Regions from separate parts of the Phormidesmis priestleyi ULC007 genome, predicted to be linked through region 2. Evidence: predicted binding sites of a transcription regulator. Region 2 holds the regulator's gene; each other region holds the start of a gene.
The links. Region 2 encodes NtcA, which controls nitrogen genes in cyanobacteria. Its sites were predicted from a motif close to TTTGTANNNNNNNNTACAAA; they were not measured.

Region 1 (6,166 bases), on a different contig from region 2:
ATTGCAGGCTTTCAAACAGGGCATTGGTTGCCGATAGGGTGCCCAGCCGACCAAGGGCGATCGCGGTTTGTCGGCAAACTTCTAAGTTCAAATCTAGCAAGAGTGGATGCAAATGAGAAACCAGATCTAATGCCGCTAGGTCAGCACCGCAGAAGCCCAGCCCGGTTACGGCGGCTCGTCTGACCAGCACGGCGGGATCTTTTAATGCCTGGATCAAAAGTCTTGAAATTTCTGGATTGTGAAAGCTGCTGAGAGCTTCGATCGCCAGTGCCCGCACCTGAGCATCTTCATCGTTAACGACTTTTTCCAACAAGGGCACCGTTTCGGGGCGACGAATTTGAGCCAGGGTTTGAGTGGCTAATCGTCGCGTGTTGTCTTGGTTGAGCAACTCGGCGAGAATTTCGATCGTGCCGCTGCCCAGATTAGCGAGGGCGGTAACTGTCATCCCATTCAGTTCTTCGTTAGTGGATGTTTTGAGCAGATCGACTAATGCTGTGACAACTTGGGGATGGTTAAATCCGCCCAGAATCCGAATCGCAAACCACTGAGCTTCTGAGTCAGCGTCTTGGTTTTGCAGAAGATCGAGAAGTGGGGCGATCGCGGCTTCGGCAAAGCTCGGAAAGAGTTTAGCGACATTCCATCGGTCTTGAAAATCTCCTGACTCTAGACTCTGTAATGCCAAATTTAACAAGAGAAATGGATCTGCGGTAGGCGAGGCTGATGACTCTTCGCCTAGCAATTGTTGCAAATAGTGATTGAGCAATGCCCAGTCTTGATGAGCTGCGGCGGTTTGGGCTTGCTGCAACGTTTCGAGATAATTTGATTGCACGGTTCTTTTGCGGATGACCCACAGGGTTGTGGAATATGCTTGATTTTAGCTTCCACATTCCAGGTCAGCCGCCAACACTCAAAGTTTTAGAGAATTTATTGTGACAAAAAAGGCACCGCTAGAAGGTGCCCGATCGCTTTAATACCAATTTTGAAAACGGTTGCGATCGCTTAAACGCTGGCGGAAGGACACGACATGCCATGTCCCTACGGGTCAATCAAATCGCTCTGAATTTTTGCATTACATTTTGCCTTTTTGCATCACTTCTTGCAGGTGGTGACGAAGTTCTTGAGCCGTTTTCGTGTCATCGGCTTTCAACTTGCGAAACAGCTCTACACAGGGCTGAGAACTCATCTCTTCAGCATCTTTAATGTAGGTATCGTAGGCTTTGACGGCTTCTGCTTTGTTTTGCAGAGCCGTGAGCAGATCATATTCAAGATTGCTGAGGGCGAGAGTGTCTTGATTGGTTGCAGTAGTCATGGTCAAATCTCCAATCCAAATCGTGATTACTTAACGGTGGATCAGAGATCGCGATCGTTCATCTACCAAAAGTAAAAGCCGCATTAACCCTTTTTCACCAAGACTGAATTCCCTTCAATTTTTGCGATATAAGTCCCCAATGCCTTTCGCGCCGGGCCTTCGATCACCGCTCCCTCCGCCGTAAAAGTGGAATTGTGACAAGGGCACGCAAACGACTTGCGCTCACTTTTCCAAGCTACCAAACACCCTTGATGGGTACACGTCGGATTGACCGCCACCACTGCGGTCGGTGTAGTCGGATTGCGAATTATCAACACCGGACCGATCACCGACTTCTCACTTAAAATTTGGCCATTTTTATCTAAATCAGCCAGCGACCCGATCGTCTGAAAGCCATCACTGCTTGCAGCTTTGCTATCGGCACTCGGTTGCACCGCCGAATCAGAACTTTTAGAGCAAGCAGCCAACCCTGAAGCGATGGCTGTTAACGCAACAGGCAATCGGCTGACCGCCCAACCCAACCCAAACCAAGACAAAAACGATCGACGATTCATAGTGTTCTCTCAACTGAGGCAGCGTAGTAACGACTCATCCTAACAGCAGATGCAAATGTCTAGAAAATCCTCCTGATAAATGCTGAAATCGCATTGCAATGATGCGTGAACTTCATAATTAGAAACATTTGGTAACCAACTATACGAATTGTCATTGTGATCTCGCCTACCTTGGCTTCATCAGCACAAAGACAACGCAGCGTCAACTCAAGCGTTTGACAGCTTTGCCAGAAATTAGTTTCTCGATCGCCCGTGTTCGGTTCGGACACCCTTTATCAACAAGATTCACCATGACAGACACCCTTTCATCAGCCGTAACTCTCAATAAGTTTGAAAAATTGAAAGCAGAGAAAGATGGGCTTGCGGTGAAGGCTGAATTGGATCATTTTGCTCAAATCGGCTGGGAAGCGATGGATGAAACCGATCGTGACCATCGCCTGAAGTGGCTGGGGGTTTTCTTCCGTCCGGTGACTCCTGGCAGGTTTATGCTGCGGATGCGATTGCCCAACGGCATTATCACCAGCGCCCAAACGCGAATTTTGGCAGAAATTGTGCAGCGCTATGGCGAAGAGGGTTACGCCGACATCACGACTCGGCAAAACTTTCAACTGCGCGGCATTCGCATCGAAGATGTGCCTGACATCTTTAACCGATTTGAAAATGCAGGCCTGACCAGCGTTCAGTCGGGAATGGATAACGTCCGCAATATTACGGGGTCGCCTGTCGCCGGGATTGATGGCGACGAATTGTTTGACACGCGGGAGTTAGCAATTCAGGTGCAGGACATGATCACCAATCATGGTCAGGGCAATCCTGAATTTACCAATCTGCCTCGCAAGTTTAATATCGCGATCGCCGGATGTCGAGACAACTCCGTTCACGCTGAAATTAATGATATTGCCTTTGTTCCGGCTTATCAAAACAGCGTATTTGGCTTCAATGTCCTAGTCGGTGGTTTCTTCTCTGCAAAGCGATGCGAAGCGGCAGTGCCGATGGATGTGTGGGTAACACCCGACGATGTAGTGGGGATGTGTGAATCGATTCTCACGGTTTATCGCAATCATGGGCTGCGTGCCAACCGTCAAAAATCTCGTCTGATGTGGCTGATCGACGAATGGGGCATTGAGAAATTTCGCTCTGAAGTTGAGCAACACATCGGGCACTCGCTGCAAAGGGCGGCGCTTAAAGACGAGATTCTCTGGGACAAACGCGATCACATCGGCGTTTATGCCCAAAAGCAACCCGGTTTGAATTATGTAGGGCTACACGTTCCGGTGGGTCGGCTGTTTGCTCAAGATCTGTTTGACCTGGCGCGACTCGCTGAAGTCTATGGAAGTGGAGAAATTCGCCTCACGGTTGAGCAAAATTTTATCGTGCCCAACGTGCCCGACTCTCGACTCTCGGCATTGCTCGACGAAGCGATCGTCGAGCGGTTCTCCCACCAGCCCAACAATCTTTCTCGTGCGCTCGTGTCTTGCACTGGCTCCCAGTTCTGCAACTTTGCGTTGATTGAAACCAAAAATCGCGCCGTTGCTTTGATTAAAGAACTCGAAGCCGAACTGTCGTGCGATCGTCCCGTTCGCATTCACTGGACGGGGTGCCCCAATTCTTGCGGTCAACCTCAAGTTGCTGACATTGGCTTGATGGGCACTAAAGTCCGCAAAGACGGGCGCACGTTGGAAGGCGTAGACCTCTATATGGGTGGCACAGTGGGCAAAGACGCTCATCTGGGCACCTGTGTACGAAAAGGCATTCCCTGTGAGGATCTTAAGCCGATTCTGCGAGACATTTTGGTTGAGCAGTTTGGTGCCCATCTCAAAGCCGAGATGCCGATCGCCCAGTCTTCTCAGATTGAAGTCACCGTTGATGACGAATTGCCGACCAGCCTTCAGTTTTCTCAGCCGTCGCAGGTTTCTGCCCCTGCGATCGCTGCCCCTGCCACCGTCAAGTTTGCAAAATCTGGTCAAGAAATCACCTCAACTGAAGGTGGCTCGATTTTAGAGATTGCAGAACAGGCAGGAGTCGAACTCGACAGCAGTTGTCGATCGGGAAACTGTGGCACTTGTAAGCAAACGCTGCTTGCAGGTGAAATTCGCTATGACGGCGAACCCGATGCACTAGATGATGACGATCGCGCTGCCAGAACGATTCTGACGTGCATCGCTCATCCGGTGGGTGATGTCTCGATCGATGCCTGAGCGCATCGCTACCCGGACAGTTAAACACAGGGCAGTTAAACGCTAATTGCTGCCCATTTACACTGTTCCTCCTCACACACGCTGCAAGTTCCCCCTTGCAACCCCAAACCCAGCGAAATCATTGGAATAGGATTAATGAGCAATCTTTCAAGACGGAAATTCATCATCACCGCAGGCGCAACCGCTGCCGGGACGCTACTTGTTCACGGTTGTAGTAGCCCTAAATCTGCAACTGGTGGAAGTGCCTCTCCGAGCGCGGTTCCGGCTGTGAATTCTGGCACGGCTGACGCTCCAGAAGTGACCACTGCCAAACTCGGATTTATCGCCCTGACCGATTGCGCGCCGTTGGTGATTGCCAAAGAAAAAGGCTATTTCGAGAAGTATGGGATGAAAGATGTCTCAGTCACTAAGCAGACTTCTTGGGCAGTGACTCGCGACAACTTAGAGCTTGGTTCTGACAGAGGCGGCATTGATGGTGCCCACATTCTCACCCCCATGCCTTACCTGATGTCAGCAGGCAAGATTACCAAGGGCAACACGCCATTGCCAATGTATATTCTGGCGCGCCTCAACACAGACGGGCAGGGCATCTCACTGTCTAACGACTATGCAGACCTGAAAGTCGCGACAGATAGCTCTTTGCTCAAGGCAAAAATCGATGCGGCAAAGGCGGCTGGCAAGAAATTTAAAGCGGCTGTCACTTTCCCCGGTGGCACTCACGATTTGTGGATGCGCTATTGGTTAGCGGCAGGTGGCATCGACCCCGAAAAAGACGTGGACATCGTGGTGATTCCGCCGCCTCAAATGGTTGCCAACATGGAAACCAAAACGATGGATGCGTTCTGTGTGGGTGAACCCTGGAACGCTCGTCTGATCAACAAAAAACTGGGTTACACCGCAGTTACGACAGGCGAACTATGGAAGGGGCATCCCGAAAAAGCGTTCTCAATGCGGGCAGATTGGGTCGATAAAAACCCCAAGGCTGCAAAGGCGCTGCTGATGGCGATTCAAGAGGCCCAAGTCTGGTGTGACAAAGACGAGAACAAGCAAGAGATGTGCGAGATTCTGTCGTCTGATAAGTATGTGAAAGCTCCGGTAAAAGACATCATCGATCGAGCCAAAGGCAACTTTGATTTTGGCAATGGTCGCACTCTGCAAAACAGCGAGTTGCTGATGAAATTCTGGCGTGATGGGGCATCTTATCCGTTTAAGAATCACGATGCCTGGTTCATCACTGAAAACATGCGCTGGGGTCGGTTTGCGGCTGACACCAACGTCAAAGAGATGGTAGACAAAGTGAACCGTGAAGACCTATGGCAAGCGGCCGCGAAAGCGATCGGGCAAACAGCCGCGATTCCCAAAGACTCGTCGCGCGGGGTCGAAACCTTCTTTGATGGCACCAAGTTTGATGCGGCTGATACAGCAGCTTATCTCGGTGGTCTCAAAATCAAGAAAGCGTAGCTGCGTCTTTTTCTCAAAGCATTAAGCATTGGGGGCATGGCATCTGTGCCCCCCAACCAAAGAATTTGTAATCTGAACCCTCTGCAACCGTCTTTTCAAAGATTCCCCTATGACTGTTACTCCTTCCCTTCGCTCAGATTCGTCTTCTGCATTGCTAGAAACTCTTCAAAAGTTTGCAAAGCAGTTAATTCCTCCGATCGTCTGTACAGCAGTCGTGCTGGTGATTTGGCAACTGCTGTGTCTCTCACCGGAGACCAAGATGCCCGGCCCGATTACAGTGTTAAAGCAAACGTATGAATTGATCCTCAACCCGTTTTATGACGACGGCGGCACGTCTAAAGGGTTAGGGTTGCAGATTTGGATTAGTTTGCAGCGAGTCATGGTTGGCTATTCGCTGGCAGCGATCGTCGGCATTTCGCTCGGTGTCCTAATTGGCATGAGCCAGTTTATGCGGCGCGGTCTTGACCCGATGATTCAAGTGTTGCGGACGGTTCCACCTCTGGCGTGGTTGCCGCTGTCGCTCGGCATTTTTCAAGACAGCACCCCGGCAGCGTTGTTTGTAATTTTCATTACGGCAATCTGGCCGATCGTGATCAACACTGCGTTAGGCGTTCAACAAATTCCTCAAGACTATAACAACGTGG
Region 2 (6,166 bases):
GGGTAATCACAGACAAAGGCGCGTAGAATTCACGAGAAATCCGACTCATTAGCTCTGATTGGAGATCATTTGGGTGTTGCGCTTGAGCCAGAGCAGTTTGTAGGTGAGTTTGCAGATTGAGAAGTTGTTCGTTGCGATCGATGAGTTCTGATGTGCGTGTCTGCACTTTGATTTCTAGCTCTCGGTTCAACCTTTTTAGAACCGTTTCGGCAGCGCGACGATCGGTGAGTTCTTGCTGAAGCTGCACGTTTTGCGCTTGAAGCTGCTGTTGCAACTGACTGAGTTTCAACTGAGTCTCGATTCGTACTAACACTTCGGCAGGTTCAAAAGGCTTGGTGATGTAGTCAGATCCCCCAAAGCGAAACGCCATCACTTTATCGAGCGCTTCATCATTGGCGCTGAGAAAAATAATCGGGATATCGCGAGTGCGATCGCTAGATTTAAGAAAGCTGCACGCCTGATAGCCACTCAACGATGGCATCACAATGTCAAGCAAAATCAGATCGGGAGGATTCAAAATTGCCGCTTGCAGTGCCAACATTCCATCAGTCACTTTGCGAACTTTGTGCCCCTGTTGCGTCAACAACCCTGACAGCGATCGCAAATTGTCTATGTCATCTACGAGTAGGATATCGCCAACAGGTTTTTCAGGTTCGCTAGTCATGAGCTTGGAAAACTAGTAAAAAAAGTCACCTGCTGAGGGTCAGGCTTAAAGCAGAGTATAGCCACTAAACCCTTTTCTGAGAGGTTTACAGAGTGACTAGTCTTTTTCATCACCTTTGAGATAGATTGTCAAGCTTATAGTACGCCTTTAGAGCTAGGAATCGTATGGGCACGACGCGGATCGATCTCGGCTGCCATGCGGAGCGATCGCGCAAACGCTTTAAACGTCGCCTCGATAATGTGATGGGAGTTAATGCCGTCTAGCTGACGAATGTGCAGCGTCATCTGAGAGTGATTGACGATCGCCACAAAAAATTCTCGCACCAGTTGCGTATCATACGTTCCCACTCGCTGAGTCGGAATCTCTAACCCATAACTCAAGTGGGGGCGACCCGAAAAATCAAGCGCAATTTGAACGAGGGCTTCATCGAGCGGCGCAACAAAATGACCAAACCGCACGATGCCTTTGCGATCGCCCAGTGCTTTGGCAAACGCCATTCCCAGCGTAATTCCGACATCTTCGTTGGTGTGGTGATCATCAATCTCGATATCGCCTATTGCTTGCACCTCTAAATCAATCAGCCCGTGTGATGAAATCTGGTGCAGCATATGATCGAGAAAAGGAATTCCCGTTTTGGCAACGCACTGACCTGTGCCATCTAAGTTGAGGCTGATATGCACATCGGTTTCACCTGTTTTGCGGCTGACCGAGGCAGTCCGATTCCCTTCAGGAATGTAGGAAGGCGCAACTTGAAGACGATCGCTGGTCTGCATAGGAGTCATTTTGAAGATTATTTTCCATTATCTCTGCAATCCAAAAAATCCAGCAGCATTTTATTTTAGTCAACACTGCTGGATTTGCTGGTGGGGCGATCGCGTCCCTACTCTGCCGCGCTTTTTGATCCCGTCATCCCCATGATTTCGTATCCAGCATCAACGTAGATCGTTTGTCCCGTAATGCCGCTAGACAAATCACTACACAAAAACGCTGCCGTATTGCCGACTTCTGTTTGAGTCACCGTCCGACCCAGAGGAGCCACCGCTTCAACGTGGTGAATCATATCTAAAATTCCGCCCACCGCCGACGAAGCCAACGTCCGAATCGGGCCGGCTGAGATCGCGTTAACTCGAATATTTTGTGCCCCCATCTCAGAGGCGAGATATCGCACATTCATTTCTAATGCCGCTTTTGCAATCCCCATGACATTGTAATTGGGGATCACTTTCACACCGCCAAAATAGGTCATCGTGACAATGCTGCCGCCGTTGGTCATCAAAGGTTTTGCAACGCCAGCCAGCTTGATTAACGAATAAGCACTGATGTCAAGAGCCGTGGTGAACCCAGCGCGACTCGTTTTGCTAAAGTCGCCAGACAGATCGTCTTTACTGGCAAAGGCTAGACAGTGAATGAGAATATCTAGCTGATTCCATTGGTCGCGCACCGTGTCAAACGTCGCCTGAATCTGGTCATCGTCCTGAACATTTAACGGCAAAAATAAGCTGGGCTGCAATGGCTCTACGAGTTCGGCAACCTTTTTCTCCATCCTTCCCCGTTCATCGGGCAGGTAGGTGATGCCAAGATTTGCGCCCGCTTTGTGGAGTTGTTGAGCAATGCCCCACGCGATCGACTTGTTATTGGCAATTCCAGTCACCAGAGCGTTTTTTCCAGTCAGGTTCAACATAGACATTCATTTCAATAGCATCTACAAGACTACAGTGCGACGGGTAACGGTTGAAGTGCAAATCGCTTTACTTAGCGCTAGGATGTGGGCAAATCTTAATTGAGTTATTGAAAAACTTGAAGTAATAACAGAGTCCCTACCCGGTTTTCAGAAAACTTCCGGCTGCTAGAAGAAATAAGGTAGTATTAGGCACAAAAAGTACCGCGAGAGTGAGTTTAAGTGTTCTAAAGTCATCAATCTCTCACAGAAAAGTCTTAGATTAAGGCTCCGTCGATGACAGGGAGAAAATTGGAGTAGGAGTTACGACAAAGGAAATGGTAGTGACCAAAGAGCGACCCTTAGCAACGATGTTTCGTCAGATTGGTGGAGGAGCCTTCCCGCCAGTCGTAGAGACGTTTGAGCGCGGCAAGACGATTTTCTTTCCAGGCGACCCGGCAGAGCGGGTTTATTTCTTATTAAAAGGGGCAGTGAAGCTCTCTAGAGTTTATGAAGCAGGTGAAGAAATCACCGTTGCCCTACTGCGCGAGAATAGTGTCTTTGGCGTGTTATCGCTGATTACGGGGCAGCGTTCCGATCGCTTCTATCACGCGGTTGCGTTTACCCCGGCTGAGTTGTTGTCGGTGCCGATCGAGCAAGTCGAAAAAGCGCTCAAAGACAACCCCGAATTGTCAATGCTGATGCTGCGGGGTTTGTCGTCTCGAATTCTGCAAACTGAGATGATGATCGAAACTCTGGCCCATCGAGATATGGGTTCTCGCCTAGTTAGCTTCTTGCTGATTCTCTGCCGCGATTTTGGGGTTCCTGGTCAAGATGGGATCACGATCGATCTGAAGCTCTCACACCAGGCCATTGCTGAAGCGATCGGCTCAACTCGCGTCACAGTGACTCGGCTGTTAGGCGATTTACGTCAAGACAAAATGATCTCAATTCACAAGAAAAAAATCACGGTGCATAACCCAGTCACCTTGAGTCAGCAGTTCACTTAGTGATCAGGTAATTCCTGTAACTAATTGATCCTTGTTTCTGTAAATACGATATTCTGTAAAAGCACTAAATCGTAAATACAGAACATGGTTAATAAGAAAACTAAAACTGTCTCAAAATCTAATGGAACGTCAGCACCCACCAATCTGAATGAGTGGGCTGGTGGAAAAAGTGCTGAAGAAAGCCCTGCTCCTGAGGCCTCGGTGTCTGTCGCAGAAACTGTTGCAGCAGCAGTAAAACCTGTTGCCGAAAAAGCAGCTCACGTTGCTAAAAAGATCACAAAAACAAAAGCTGTCGCACCGATCGAAGGGGTGCCTGACGAAAAAGCAGTCGAAATCACCTCCAAAAAGTCCGCTAAAGATACTAAAGATCAGTCTTCTGAGAAATCAGTGAAAATGAAACGGCTGACTTTAGATATCTCTAAGCCGTTGCACAAAGCTATCAAAGCTAAAGCGGTCGAAGAAGGCATTCCGATGGTTGATATGCTGCGATCGCTGCTAGAAAAATATTATGGCAAAAACTAGAAGGCGGTGATTAGGTGCTGACGATGCCTGACCACTGAGCTTTCTTTAATTTTTCACGTCGGTATGAAAAGAAATTCAGAGAGTCTTGATAGGTGCAGTGAGGCGCGATCGCGATCTGTTCTTCGCCAAGTCCCAATCGCTCTAGTTGCAGAGCATTAACTCGTCGCACATCTAATCGCACTCGCCCCGATGTCGAGTCAGACAGCACTGGAGAATTGGGCATTTCTAGTAATCGTTCTACGTTCGCGTCTAAAGAACTTTCTAAATCGAGGTTGATGACAGTCGCTCCGACCTCGACTGCCACATGAGTAGAAACCTGATAGACTTCCCCTGCGATCGCTGGGCCCATCGCTACCCGCAAATCTTGAATTTGGCTCCCTTGCTGGCAGAGACGCGCGATCGTGCCGGGCACAATCTTTTGAGCCGTTCCCCGCCATCCCGCATGGACAGCAGCCACTTGACCTGTCTTGACATCCGCAATCAGCACTGGGGTACAGTCAGCGCTGCAAACCCACATCGCTTGACTGGCTTGCTCCGAAATTACTCCATCGGCATCGGGTAGATTCTCATTCGTTAACGGAGTTGGCATTTCTGACGGTGCCAACACGACGTTGCCATGCACTTGTTTAGCGCGATATGCCTGAGCAAATGGATACAACGCCTCCGTGATCTCAAAGGGCGATCGCGGTGCAAACTGTTGCGTAAAAAAGCCGTGTTTCCAGGGCGCTAGCAGACTAGACGTTAAATAGGGTAGATGATTCCAAGTTTGCCAGTGCCAAGTGTGCATGACTAATCGAGACTGCGGGGTGATAGGGTCACGTTCACTTTAGCAATCGATCGTTGTTTTTAGCCTTCTAGAAGCGCGTTAGCTTCGCTCCACGTAGTATTTGCCGCTTTGCGAGAAAGTCCGGGTGCGCTCAGAAGAACCTTGAAGAATATCTCTGGAGTAGACTGCGTGTTAAGTTTCGACAAAGGTAATGGTTGAAATATTATGATCTAAGCGATCGTTCTCGCAGGGCAGGTAAACTGGAACCTGGCAACGAGCATTCTCGACAAGTGTCACATTACACCAGCGCAGCAAGCAATTCGTGAGGAGATTGATCATGACTCAGCAACCCAACGTGACCCGCCAGAAAACTTTTTGGGGGCAACGTTTTTTAATCAGGCGGTTGAGTTACTTGAGCGGAGTTGGCATTTTGGGCAGTGGGGCAGCGATCGCTCAAGCTCCGTCTAATGTGCCCCCGGTGATCATTTCGGCTCCGTCAAGCTCTCAGTCTGCGTCGCCAGCAAGTGCCCTATCAAACGAGAGATTGTCATCTACGACCCTCGGTGCTGCTGCCCTAGCCCTGCCCGAACGTTCAGCCCCTGCCGATCAAGTGCAAATCGACGTGCAGCCTACCCAAACTTCTCCTGCTGTGACCCCGCCTTCAGAATCGTATGAGGCACCTAGCACGATCGTGATTACAAATCGCTCGTCGGGCTGTGAGATCACGCTCAATCAAGGACAGGCGATCGCAGATGGATCATGTGGCAGTCAACGCCCAGTTGCAAGCGCATCGGTTCGGAGGAACATCGGAGCGATCGGGGGCGAGGTCGAGTCTGTGCAAGTGAGCGCGACTCCAACTATTAGAAGTTTCTCTAGCAGCCCAGAGGCGAGTGTAACGACTGCCGCCGCACCTGCCTACAGCTTTGTGAAAGACTACTATAACCGCACAATTCGCCCCTTAGGTCGCCCAGGGAATGGAAATCTACGGCTGATGTTCCCGCTCTCGATCCCGGTTGAGATCACGTCAATTTTTGGCTGGCGAATTCACCCAATCAGTGGCGATGCTCGCTTTCACGCTGGCACAGATTTGGGCGCGCCGATGGGGACTCCCGTTTTAGCAGCGCTGGCAGGTCGAGTGGTTTTAGCAGACTTTTTTGGCGGCTATGGGTTAGCGATCGCCCTCGAACACGACAACGGCAAGCAGCAAACGCTTTATGGGCACCTCTCAGAGATCTTTGTCAAACCGGGCGAAGCCGTCAAACAAGGCACCGTGATCGCACGGAGCGGCAGCACTGGCAACTCTACGGGGCCTCACCTGCACTTTGAGTTTAGACAACTGACGACCGAAGGCTGGGTCGCTCAAGATCCAGGGGTGCAGCTAGAGTCTGCGCTGGCTCAGTTGGTGAAGTCGCTCCAAACGGCTCAAAAGGCACCCGTTCAACCAAGCAACGGCAAATCTTAGAGCAGACTTGGCGATCGCGCATTCACCAAACAACTTTCTATCCTGAAATGAAAACTATCGAAACGATCGCGCATGTTGCTCCAGA
Region 3 (6,166 bases), on a different contig from region 2:
CCAAGCGGGAACTTCAACACGAGCGATCTCGCTGCCGACATTCACATAGCAAAAGTGGATCGTGTGTTCACCATACAAATCTAATATTTTGGCAGAACTGCGCCAGAGTGGGCTGCGCTGTCCGGGTTCTAAAAGCTTTGCCCAGAGGGCGGTGTCTTTGAGCGGATCGAGAACTTGGCAAGGCGGACGTTCCGTTTTTCCGGCGCAGTGAGTGCCACAGTCAGGAGCCAGATAAGGACAGGTTTGCAGTCGTAAAAAATTCAATGCTTCGCCACTGCGAGACGCGCTGATATACCCCACTAAAGGGACGCGGAGCGATCGTAACTGATCCCATGCTTTGAGAATAGGTGTGAGAATCATATCTCTCGCTTCGTGAGGCATCGGCTCTAAAAACCAGTGAATTAAAGAGCCATCGACCATCGCCACTGATGGATGAGCAATGAAGGAGGGTTGAGTTGAAAGGCTTCCCTGTTGGCGCATTTGCAGCCGTCTCCCTTCGTCATTGAGCGCACTGGCAAGCTCTGCTAACATCGTCGTCTCGGAAGCGGTGCGGCGATAGCCCATCCATTCCTCGGTGCGAATGCCCCACTGACGAGAGACATAGAGATCTTCAGGGCGATAAAACACTTCGGGAAGGCTGTCTAAAAGCGGCAGTTTGCTTTGACCGTAGTGCAAGACAATTCGCCCGACATTGATTAGATAGCAGTAGGCGATCTCGTGGTGACTGGGGGCAATTTGAGAGCCATCTGTGGCGATCGCCGTGTGCGCCACCGGGGCCGCGCTGATATCGAGGTAAGTATCAAGAGGCTCGATCGGAGTGGCAGCCGTGAAGATCATCCGATCGCGCCAAGTTTCTTGAAGTTCGACTAATTCGTCTTGGTGCGATCGAGCTTGCTCAATCAAAAACTGGGCGCGTTCTAATCGCTGCCGAGTTGCCACTGCTTCGACGGTAAGATGTTGGCTAATGCCCTGCATCTGCTGCGCGAGTTTTGTCAGATCAAGCATGAATTTGCGTAGTGTCTCACCAATAGCATACCTGCTTCGATTATGTAGTCAAACCTTCAGCAAATAATTCATCAAACTTCAGCATTGTATTTTTTCTTAAATCAAAATTTTACTGCGTTTCCAAAATTGTAACCTTACTGATCATTGAGCTATTAACTCATTTGGAAACTGAACACTCTATTTCTAAGGATATAGTGACCGTGTTTCTGTAGAAGGAGACTCAATCAATTGTATTTTTTAGTGCGGAACTGACTGTCTGAGACATGTGTCTAATAGAGTAGATGAAAGTACTATTTTTGAAATCTACGAATACAAAACAATCGGCTCGATCGACGAGAAAGTTTTCTCAATAAAAACCCTCCAATGAAGAACCCTCACTTTCTTATTATCAGCGTTTTGGTGCTTGGCTGGATGTCAGGCTGTAGCTCGATTCAGAATTCAGAACTTCGAGACAGTCGTGCATCACCTAACCTACAAACCAGCCCGGTTCCGACTCCCTCTTTAACGACTTCACCCCAAGCCAACGCATCACCTAATCGGCAAACCAATACGGCTCCGACTCCCTTGTTAAAGGCTTCACCTCAAGCCAACAGTTCTGAATCTGAGGATGCTGCTGTGGTCATTCAGCGTTATTACGATGCCATTGATCGCCGGGACTATGAGCAAGCCTACCGCACCTGGCAAGACAACGGATCAGCCAGCCATCAAACCTTTGAAACGTTCAAAAATGGCTTTGCAGAAACGGCATCTACTCAAGTCAAGATTGGCGAACCGAGTCAAGTAGAAGGTGCAGCAGGTTCGCAATATGTCACGGTTCCGGTGACGCTAACGGCAACGATTCAAAATCGAACTGTTCAACACTTTAAAGGAACTTATGTTTTGCGACGATCGCTCGTAGATGGAGCCTCAGACGAGCGATCGTGGCACATCTACTCTGCAAAGCTAGTTCAAACCGAGTAGAACAATGTTTATAGTCCACCTGTTTGAGTAGGGACTAGCTTCACGCCAAACACTTCTGCGAATGCGATCGCGACTTCTTGGCGCACTTGCTCGATCGTAATATCAGGGACAAATTGCGCCAAACTGCCCACAGGCTTATCAGGAATGCCACAGGGAACAATGCGATCGAACCCCTCTAAATCAGGGCAGACATTCAGCGCAAAGCCGTGCATAGTGATCCAACGGCTGACCTTGATGCCGATCGCCGCCACTTTTCGCCCAGCCACCCAAACACCTGTTAACCCCGAAATGCGCGTTCCCTCTAATCTATAAACGGCAAGCACTCGAATAATCACTTCTTCTAATTGCCGTAAATACCAGTGCAAATCTTTGCGGTAGTGCTGCAAGTTCAAAATCGGGTAGCCAACCAACTGCCCCGGACAGTGATAAGTCACTTCACCACCCCGCTCAATGCGATGTAGTTCATACTCAGTTTGAGCCAAATTAAACTTAAGAAATTCTGTAGTTGCACCCTGTCCTAATGTGTAAACAGGCGGATGTTCTAACAGAATGAGAACGTCATCTAGCTTAGGGTTGAGTTTACGATCGCTCACCAAACATTGTTGCCAGGCCCAGGCTTCTAAGTAAGGCACTAAGCCTTTAGTTTCTAGCAGACAGCAGCGAGTAGAAGCAGAGTTAACGGGCGCAAAAAAATCCACAAAAGGCGATCAAAGGTATCAATCCAATCGGGTGAACTCTTACGTTTTTGAGCCGCTTTCTAGTGTGCAACAAAAAGCAGTAAAAATCAAGTGGAAATCACGTTAACTTTAGTAGGAATCCCATCAGATTTAGTCAAGAATTATCAAGGGATGCAAAACATTTTGAAGGAGGTCTGTTTGCCAAGATACAAAGTGTTAGGGTAAACACAACACCCAAAACTTCAGGGGAGTCGCTTTTATGAAGCTTGTCATTCATGGCAAAAACATCGAGATTACTGATGCGATTCGTGAGTATGTCGACCAAAAAATTGAGAAGGCAGTCAACCACTTTCAAACGCTTACAACCGAGGTAGATGTGCATTTGTCAGTCGCCCGCAACCCTCGAATCAACCCCCAACAAATTGCTGAAGTCACGATTTATGCCAACGGTACGATCGTTCGTGCCGAAGAAGGGAGCGAAAGCCTCTACGCCAGCATTGACCTTGTAGCTGACAAGATTGCTCGACAACTCCGCAAATATAAAGAGAAGCGCTTTGACAAACGTCACGAAACCCTCAAAGCTGAGGAGAGTCTCAGCGACCAGCAGCCTGTCGTGACGTTGGCACTCGATCGCACTCCCGAACTTCCCCCCACGGTGGTGCGAACCAAGTATTTTGCGATGCCACCCATGACGGTTGAAGAAGCAATGGAGCAGTTAGAACTTGTCGATCATGATTTCTATATGTTTCGCAATGCTGAAACCAACGAGATTAACGTGATTTACGATCGCAATCACGGCGGCTATGGAGTCATTCAACCTCGCAACAACAATGGTCATACTCATCACAATGGCAAAAATGGCAAAGCCAATCACTCTGTTTCCGAGCGAGAAAGCTTTAAGGTTTAGTTAGATTTGGTGAGGGCGAATGCTATTCGCCCTCACTGTTGTTGATGCCTAGATTCAAGAAAGGAAGCTGCGATCGCTGCAATTCACGAGCCACTTTCTTAAGAAAAAAGGATGTTTTGATTAAGTTCAAGTTCGCGATTGGATAATTCAAATCTATCAGTTCTCACTCAACAAAGCTGAAGGTTGATTGACCCTCACAAAGGGTTTGCGAAAATTACTGGCTGACCGATCCGGGGAATAAGGATAGTCTTCTTCTAAGCTTAATAACGTGAACCTCTACAACTCCTTAATCCAATTCGGATAACGAGAGATTTCGCCAATCAATCGCTCAAACCCTGCTGATTTTAATTGGCAGTTCATCATCTATTACTCTTGATCAGGAGGAATGTTATGAGCGATAGACTATCATCGGGTTCTCGAAGCATTGCGATCGTAGGGCCCTACTTAAGTGGAAAAACAACGCTATTAGAAAGCTTATTGTGGGTGACTAAAACCACGTCTCGCAAAGGCACTGTGCTTGATAAAAACACCGTTGGCGACAGTGCCCTAGAAGCCCGCGATCGCCAGATGAGCATTGAAGTTAACGCCGCCAGTTTTGAATATGGCGGCGTTCGTTTTTCGATTCTTGATTGCCCTGGCTCGATCGAGTTTGCTCAAGAAACCTACAACGCGCTGATTGGTGTGGATGCGGTTGTGATTGTGTGTGAACCGATCGTCGATCGCGTCCTCAATCTTGCCCCGCTGTTCAAGTTTTTGGATGATTGGGAGATTCCCCATCTCGTGTTCATCAACAAAATGGATCGCGCCGATATCGATTTCATGCAAGTGTTAAAAGCGCTGAAATCAATTTCTAGCCGTCCGTTAGTGCCGCATCAATATCCGATCGGGCAAGGCGAAAGCCTGACAGGATTTATTGATTTAGTCACTGAGCAAGCCTACCATTATCATCCGGGTGCGCCTGCCGATCTGGTGCCATTTCCTGAAGAGCTGAAAGCGCGAGAGCAAATTGCCCGATCAGAGATGTTAGAAACCCTAGCCGATTTCGATGATCACCTACTAGAAGAACTGCTTGAAGAAATCAATCCGCCTCACGAAGAAATCATTCAAGACTTGAAGATGGAACTGGGCGCGGATTTAATTGTGCCTGTGTTTGTGGGATGCGCTGATCGAGATTTTGGCGTTCGTCCTTTGTTAGAAGCTTTATTGCGAGAAGCGCCCGACCCTGAAACTACCGCAGAGCGGCGCGGAATTGTTCTCAATGACAGTGCTCCGATCGCCCAAGTGCTCAAAACCTACTATACGCCTCAAGGCGGAAAGCTTTCACTCGTGCGGGTTTGGCAAGGCACAATCCACGATGGCGCAGTGCTGAATGGGGTTCGGGTCGGCGGACTCTATCGTCTGTGTGGTCAACAACAGCAGAGTTTGCAAACGGCTCAGGCAGGTGAAATCGTGGCACTCGGACGTATGGAGGGCATCAAGACGGGCGACACGCTCACCAGTCTAGAAGCTCAAAACGCCGCTGAATTGCCCAGAGCCGAGCAAATGGAACCTGTTTACGCGCTGGCAATCAATGCCGAAAACCGCAATGACGAGGTAAAACTCACAGGTGCCCTTGCCAAATTGTTAGAGGAAGATTGTTCGCTGCACTGGCATCAGCACGGCGACACTCACGAAATCATTCTCTCAGGTCAGGGCGATATTCATCTGCAAGTTGCCCTCGATCGCTTACGGCGCAAATATAATTTGCCGATGTCTACTCATCAGCCCCAGGTGCCCTATAAAGAAACCATTCGCAAAAAGGCAACCTCTCACGGACGCTATAAGCACCAAACGGGCGGGCACGGACAGTTCGGCGATGTCTATCTCGACATTCAGCCGATGACTCGCGGCGAAGGCTTTCAGTTTGCTGAGACGATCGTCGGGGGTGTGGTTCCCCGGCAATATATTCCGGGCGTTGAAACGGGCGTTCGAGAATATCTAGCACATGGACCCCTCGGCTTCCCGGTGGTCGATGTGGCGGTGACTTTGACCAATGGCTCCTATCACAGCGTTGATAGCTCTGAGCAAGCGTTTAAACAAGCAGCGCGATTGGCAATGCAAGACGGGTTGGTTAAGTGCGAACCTGTGCTGTTAGAACCGATCGTGCGAATCACGCTTTCCATCCCGACTGATTTCACCTCAAAAGTGCTGCGGCTGGTAAGTGGTCGGCGGGGTCAGATTTTGGGCTATGACGCTAAAGCCGATTGGCACGGCTGGGATGAAGTGTTAGCGCTTTTGCCCCAGGCTGAAATGCACGATCTAATTGTGGAGCTACGATCGTTAACGATGGGCGTAGGCTATTTTCATTGGGAAGATGATCATCTGCAAGAAGTGCCCGATAAATTAGCAGAACGGGTTTTGCAGTCATCAGCTAACGGGAATAGCAATGGAAACCACAACGGAAAATCACGTTAATTAAGTTGCTCATTTCCTAAGAATCGTAAGGGCATGGCACTGCCGTGCCCATTGACAGGTGCGATATTAGACTTCCTGCACAAATTACTTCGCCCGTACCCTAGCTCTCTTCCTACTGGTGAAGAAGTGCAGATTATTTTAGGCAATCGAGTGGTCGCCAGCC
Region 4 (6,166 bases), on a different contig from region 2:
CCGGGTGAGCTTTCGGGTCAACAAGCAAAACTGAATTACAATCCCTTGCTCAAGATTTGAAGGGTTTAACCCACCCATCACTCATCGCCCGATCGAGCACTACACGAGCCACCGCAAATAATAAAATACTTTCTAGTGCCAGCACGACAAACGGCAACAAACTCCCTTGAGTCATCACGCCGACATCAATTTGTGCCAACCCGCGCACCAGCCCAAATGCCAAGACTGCTCCTGATTTGAGGTGCGAGTTTTGGTCTTGCCGAACTACGTAGCGATAAGTGATGCCAAACAACACACCCGCGATCGCCGCGATCGCGCCACTCAACAAAAAACTCACCCCGACCGCAGACACTTGCAGCCCTACCAGCGGCTCAAACCGAGTCGCTAAGATCAGCCGATTGATTAAAGATGCGCCACAAAAAGCGATCGCCACCGACAGAGAAGCAACCATTCCAGCTTTGATTGACTCGATCCGCTCTGCCAACGTCATGTCACCATTCATCATGCAATTCCCAAACCCAAAGTAAAGCTATCACGCCTTTGAATTATGATAATGATTAGCATCCTTTCGTAATGTTTTTACTATCGAAGCTATGGATATTTTGACTTTGGGCTGGGTTTCAATGCTGGCAGTGTTTACATTCTCAATTTCAATGGTGATCTGGGGTCGTAACGGCTTCTAACTAAGGCATGGGGGCATTGTGGAATCAACAGCATTTAGCGTTCTCGTAGTCGTCGCATTTGTGTTGCTGATTAGCGTCACAGGTGGAATTGCCTACCTGACTTTGAATGATTGGCGCGACCGACGACGGCAAGAAAAAGCCAGAGGGAAATAAGATCTCTCCTTTAAACTAATCAAAGGCTCCAGATAGAACTCTTCTCATAGAGTCTTATCTGGAGCCTTTGAGCGTTATAATTCACCTTTCTCGAAAACCAGACTTTTTAAGATTCGCTGCGGGTCAAGCTAAAGCCAGGAGAGAGTTCCTCGCCGTAGCCTTCTTCACCGTGTTCGCTGATATCGACACCCTGAAGCTCGACATCAGGATGGACTCGCAGCCCGATCGTGGCATCGAGCGCTTTAAGAATCACAAAGGTTCCAGCCCCAGCGATGATGACGGTGATCACGATCGCAATTAACTGAGTCACCAACTGACCCGGATTGCCGTAGAACAGACCGTCGCCACCTGCCGAGTTGACTAACTTGGTCGCAAAAATCCCTGTCAAAATTGCACCCGTGATTCCGCCAATCCCGTGAACCGGAAAGGTGTCTAAAGAGTCGTCAAATTGCAGCCTTGCTTTCAAGCTGATGGCAAAGAAGCAAGCCGTTGCCGTAATTGCACCAATCAAGATTGCACTCACTGGAGTCACAAATCCTGCCGCAGGCGTAATGCCTACCAGCCCTGCAACTGCACCTGTTGCAATGCCAACCGCCGTCGGTTTGCCGCGCAGCACCCATTCTAAAATTACCCACATCAGAGCCGCCGCAGCAGCAGACGTGTTGGTGGCAACAAATGCCACGGTTGCTAGAGAGCCAGAAGCTAACGCGCTTCCAGCGTTAAAGCCAAACCAGCCAAACCACAGTAAACCTGCACCCAACAGGATAAAAGGAACGTTGTGAGGCGCAGCAGGCTGGTTTGGATAGGTTTTGCGAGGACCAATCACCCAAGCCGCTACCAGTGCCGAAACTCCAGAGCTAATATGCACGACGGTGCCGCCCGCAAAGTCTAAAGCACCGATGCCGCCATATAAGCCTAGGAATCCGCCCTTTGCCCAAACCATGTGAGCAAAAATTGGGTAAAGAATCGATGACCACAGAACGATGAACCAGAAGTAAGCCTTGAAGCTAATGCGCTCGACGATCGCCCCAGAGATCAGCGCCGGGGTGATGATGGCGAACATCGCCTGGTAAATCATAAAGGTTTGGTGAGGAATCGTAGCCGCGTAAGACACGACTGCATCCGGTTGAGTGCCTTTCAAGTAGTCGGTAGTCTCTAGCCCAACCCCGTTTAAGAACAGCCACTGCAAGCCGCCAATAAATGAATTTCCCGGTGCAAATGCGAGGCTATAGCCCCACAAAATCCAGGAGGTGCCCACAATGCCCATGAGGATGAAGCTCATCATCATGGTGTTGAGGACGTTGCGCGTTCTGACAAAGCCGCCATAGAAAAACGCCAGCCCAGGAGTCATCAACAGCACGAGGGCTGCCGAGATCAGCATGAATGCCGTGTCTCCCGAAACTTGGGCTGCTGCCGCTGCATCTGTTGCTGCTTTGATCGGATCATCAGCAGCCAAGGCACTTGAAATCAAAGGACCATTCAGCAGTGCTAGCGCTGCCAGCCCCGTCATTAAGATTTTATTCAACACTGAACTTTCAACCCTCAACGCCAAGAACTCAGATTCGGCTATCAACCGAACCTGATTGGTATCATTGAATTCCACAGTTTTACACCATTTAGTTCTGTATAGCGGAATACCTTTTTATTTTTATTAATTGACTGTTGCATTCTTTGTTGCTACGAAAGCATGAGTTTAATTGAGAAATTTTATGGTTTGCCCATTTAAGTAAAATTTTGAATCAGCCAAAAAAAGGAGGGAGGTTAAAGCCCGATCGTGCCTCAACCTCCCTCCTTTTAATCTGAAAGAGAAACCTTATGGATATGGGTTAGTTGCACTTGAGATACCGCTAGTTACGCCACTGGTTCCACTAGACGAAAGTCCTGAAGCTTCCTTCACAAAACCCGCATAAGCTTCCATGCCGTGTTCTGAAATGTCTAAACCCTCAAACTCTTCTTCAGCACTGACGCGAATTCCTAATGTTGACTTGAGAGCGAGCCAGAAAATGCTAGACAGCAGAACGGTAGCCCCGCCCACAGAAATTGTCCCTAAAACCTGTAGCCAAAGCTGACTAATTCCCCCGCCAAACAATAGCCCTGCTGCGGGTGCGGGTGCTGCCCCAAACTGTCCTGCTTGACTAAACAAACCAAGCGCCAAGGTGCCCCAAACCCCATTAACCAGGTGAACAGACACCGCCCCAACCGGATCGTCGATGTGTATTTTGTCAAAAAAGCCCACTGCAAACACAACTAAAATGCCGCCGATCGTGCCAATAATCGCCGCTGAGGTGACACTGACAAAGGCACAGGAAGCCGTAATCGCAACCAACCCTGCCAACAATCCATTGATGATCATTGAGAGGTCAGGCTTACCCAAAACTACCCAGGCAGTGATGGTGGCAGCCAGCGCCCCAAATGCGCCAGCGGTGTTGGTAGTCAACGCAATGTGAGCAATCAGTGAGCCGTTGCCTACGCCCATTGTGGAGCCAGGGTTAAAGCCAAACCAGCCCAACCACAAAATCAGCGCCCCCAGCGTCGCAATGCTCATGTTGTGAGCAGGCAATGCATTCGCAGAGCCATCGGCGTTATATTTGCCGATTCTGGGCCCGAGAAAGGCGGCTCCCATCAGGGCAGCCCAGCCACCGACCGCATGAACGACCGTCGAGCCTGCAAAGTCATAAAATCCTGCATCTGCCAGCCAACCGCCGCCCCAGATCCAGTGCCCGGTGATTGGGTAAGCGATGCCGACTAGCAGCAGACTGAAGATCAAAAAGTCAAAGAATTTGATGCGCTCTGCAACCGCACCTGACACGATCGTGGCTGCTGTTCCGGCAAACACTAGCTGAAAGAAAAACTTTGCACCGAGCGGAACGCCCGTCCAATTGAGGGCCGAGAAAATGCCCTGATAGGCATCTCCGATCGCCGGACTATTGTCTGCCCCTGAAAGAAAAAATCCGCCACTGACCCCCAAAAAGTTATTGCTGTTGCTAAACATTAGCCCAAAGCCGAGTGCCCAAAACGCAACCGTTGAGAGCGCAAAGACAACCAGGTTTTTTGACAGCACATTGACTGCGTTTTTCTGGCGACACATCCCCGTTTCGAGCATACAAAAACCAGCATTCATGAAGAACACTAGCATTGCGGCGATCATCACCCACATAGTATCGATGCCAACTTTCAACTCGGCGGTTGCCTGAGAGACACTTTCTAACGTCGGGGGGGTTTGAGTCATTCCTGCATAGCTCCACCCCAGCACGATCGTCAGTGCGAGTGGAATGCAAGCTTGCCAACTGGGTGTCAAACGTTTGGCATACCAACTTGGAGAGAACCATTTAGAAGATCGACTGAATAATTGACGTTGCTTCAGGGCAGGCTGAACTTTTTTGAGCGTTGCTCGGTGCATCATGACAAGGTTCTGTAGGTGAGTGGACGGACGAATAAGAAAGTTTTTCAGAATGAATCAAATACTGAAGGACTTCCAGGTTCTAATTTGTCTTGCTTGTTACAGTTTTTGGTCTACATGATTACGATTTTGAAGACTGATCATTGGCTTTTCCCAATTGTTTGAGAGACTACGATTGTTTGAGAGACTAAGATCGGGCTGCTTCATTCGCGCTAGAAATAAGTTGACAAATTCGCTTTTAGCAGTATTCTTGTACTATCTCTGCTTCATCACTCCTTAAGTAATGCCTCCACTGACCTCCGGGGGCATTTTTTTTATGATTTGACGGTTTAAGATAAAAAAATGAGTGAAAAGAGTGAAAGTTTCAAAATTGTTAGCGACAACCGCCATGCGCGCTTCCAGTACGAGATTCTGGAAACCTATGAAGCTGGCATTGAGTTAGTCGGAACCGAGGTCAAATCGATTCGAGAAGGCAAGGTCAACCTCAGAGATGGCTTTGCCTTGATTCGAGATGGAGAGGTGATGCTGCTCAACGTCCATATTTCTCCGCATCGAACCGCTAGCCAGTTTTTTAACCACGATCCCCGTCGGACTCGCAAGCTTTTACTGCATCGGGCAGAGATCCGCAAGTTGCTTGGCAGAGTAGAGCAGCAAGGCTTAACGCTGGTGCCGCTCAAGATGTATATGAAGCGGGGCTGGGTAAAGGTCGATATCGGGTTGGCGCGAGGCAAAAAGCTCTACGACAAGCGAGAAGATATCAAGAAGCGTGACGATCAGCGAGACATGCAGCGGGCGTTGAAGAACTACTAATGCGGGTAACACGAGATTTTTCAGTCAGGCATTCCTTCTTCAGTTAATGCAGCGATCGTAGGAGTCGAGTCGATCTCCCAAGGGTCTGCGATCGCCGATGGTTTAAATTCTGGTTCTGAATGTACTGTTGCCTGATCGGAAACCAGCATCGCTGCGATCGCAGGTGGGGCGGTAGCGGTGGAGTCTTGCAGTTCTGTAGGTTGCTCTGATTTGGCTGGGTGGCGATAGCGGGAGACACCAAAAATAACTCCACCTGTCAACATCACAAACACAGCGATCGCAAGCAGACTTTGCATGATAAACCTCTTCAGCTCTAGCCAGTGTCACCATTCTGACATTTCCTCAGCTTGATGGAGCTACCCAAAACAAGGAGACGACTTACCTTGATAAGTCGCCCCTTCACCTCTTATTTTTTAGCTGGCGTGAATGGTTGAAGCCGCCTCTAGTTGGGAAGAGGTGCGATCGTGAAGTCTCTCGACCTAGTGAGGTGAGCAGCTAACTAGATGCAGCACGTCATCACGAACGACACTGTGACCAGCAAGATCCTAGACCAAATAAGCCAGAAATCCAATCATGGCAAGCCGTCCGTTCCAGAGTTCAGTTTGAGGAATCCAGCCAAACAGAAACGCATTGCGGTCTTTGCCGTTGTATTCAGTAGAGACGGGGGGTAAGTCAGTACTAGAGCGCGTTTCCATTGTTAAGTTCCTAGAACGCTTTATATCTTGAATGTTAGTTACCTTTTTTAGAGTTGCTGTCTATGTACAGAGGTAATCTTAAACCAATTCCTAACAGGGAAAAGATCACTAATTCTGAGTTTTAAATATGCTTACTTCATAATCACCAAAGCCGTTGGTTTATTCAGGGTAGAAAGTAGAGAAATAAAAGGTAACTTAAAATACAAACTGTTAAGGTGTTTTGTATTTGTTAGTTGCGACGAGTGGATCTCGCCCCGACCAACAAGAACATATCTTGATTGAGGGGCTTGATGAGCCGGAATGTTAGCAGCATTGAACTCTGGAAGAAAAGCGTTTACCTACACGAATTATGACCTTCAATCGTGTCTTTATACACCAAAAATCTTCTTTCTCTAGATAGATGAATCATTCATAAAAAGCAACCT

Region 1: a site for NtcA is predicted at 1,992-2,011, ahead of C7B65_RS07650 (ferredoxin--nitrite reductase). Genes of this name have one in related genera too.
Region 3: a site for NtcA is predicted at 2,836-2,855, ahead of hpf (ribosome hibernation-promoting factor, HPF/YfiA family). Genes of this name have one in related genera too.
Region 4: a site for NtcA is predicted at 4,323-4,342, ahead of C7B65_RS01555 (ammonium transporter). Genes of this name have one in related genera too.

What each region holds. Positions count from the first base shown of each region.
Region 1 is NZ_PVWG01000006.1:51,349-57,514, reverse strand. Features, by position in the region: gene C7B65_RS07665 (HEAT repeat domain-containing protein) at 1-829, opposite strand, end outside; gene C7B65_RS07660 (hypothetical protein) at 1,070-1,309, opposite strand; gene C7B65_RS07655 (QcrA and Rieske domain-containing protein) at 1,393-1,863, opposite strand; gene C7B65_RS07650 (ferredoxin--nitrite reductase) at 2,154-4,061, shown strand; gene C7B65_RS07645 (CmpA/NrtA family ABC transporter substrate-binding protein) at 4,197-5,522, shown strand; gene ntrB (nitrate ABC transporter permease) at 5,632-6,166, shown strand, end outside.
Region 2 is NZ_PVWG01000009.1:91,461-97,626, reverse strand. Features, by position in the region: gene C7B65_RS10520 (hybrid sensor histidine kinase/response regulator) at 1-664, opposite strand, end outside; gene hisB (imidazoleglycerol-phosphate dehydratase HisB) at 799-1,446, opposite strand; gene fabI (enoyl-ACP reductase FabI) at 1,545-2,345, opposite strand; gene ntcA (global nitrogen regulator NtcA) at 2,660-3,331, shown strand; gene C7B65_RS10500 (hypothetical protein) at 3,416-3,853, shown strand; gene pgeF (peptidoglycan editing factor PgeF) at 3,864-4,640, opposite strand; gene C7B65_RS10490 (M23 family metallopeptidase) at 4,957-6,081, shown strand; gene C7B65_RS10485 (hypothetical protein) at 6,129-6,166, shown strand, end outside.
Region 3 is NZ_PVWG01000003.1:142,964-149,129, reverse strand. Features, by position in the region: gene C7B65_RS04670 (DNA double-strand break repair nuclease NurA) at 1-1,005, opposite strand, end outside; gene C7B65_RS04665 (hypothetical protein) at 1,369-1,965, shown strand; gene lipB (lipoyl(octanoyl) transferase LipB) at 1,974-2,663, opposite strand; gene hpf (ribosome hibernation-promoting factor, HPF/YfiA family) at 2,902-3,549, shown strand; gene C7B65_RS04650 (elongation factor G) at 3,940-6,003, shown strand.
Region 4 is NZ_PVWG01000001.1:344,999-351,164, reverse strand. Features, by position in the region: gene C7B65_RS01570 (hypothetical protein) at 50-505, opposite strand; gene petN (cytochrome b6-f complex subunit PetN) at 594-683, shown strand; gene C7B65_RS29150 (hypothetical protein) at 702-836, shown strand; gene C7B65_RS01560 (ammonium transporter) at 943-2,439, opposite strand; gene C7B65_RS01555 (ammonium transporter) at 2,650-4,239, opposite strand; gene smpB (SsrA-binding protein SmpB) at 4,579-5,046, shown strand; gene C7B65_RS01545 (hypothetical protein) at 5,067-5,342, opposite strand; gene C7B65_RS01540 (chlorophyll a/b-binding protein) at 5,592-5,741, opposite strand.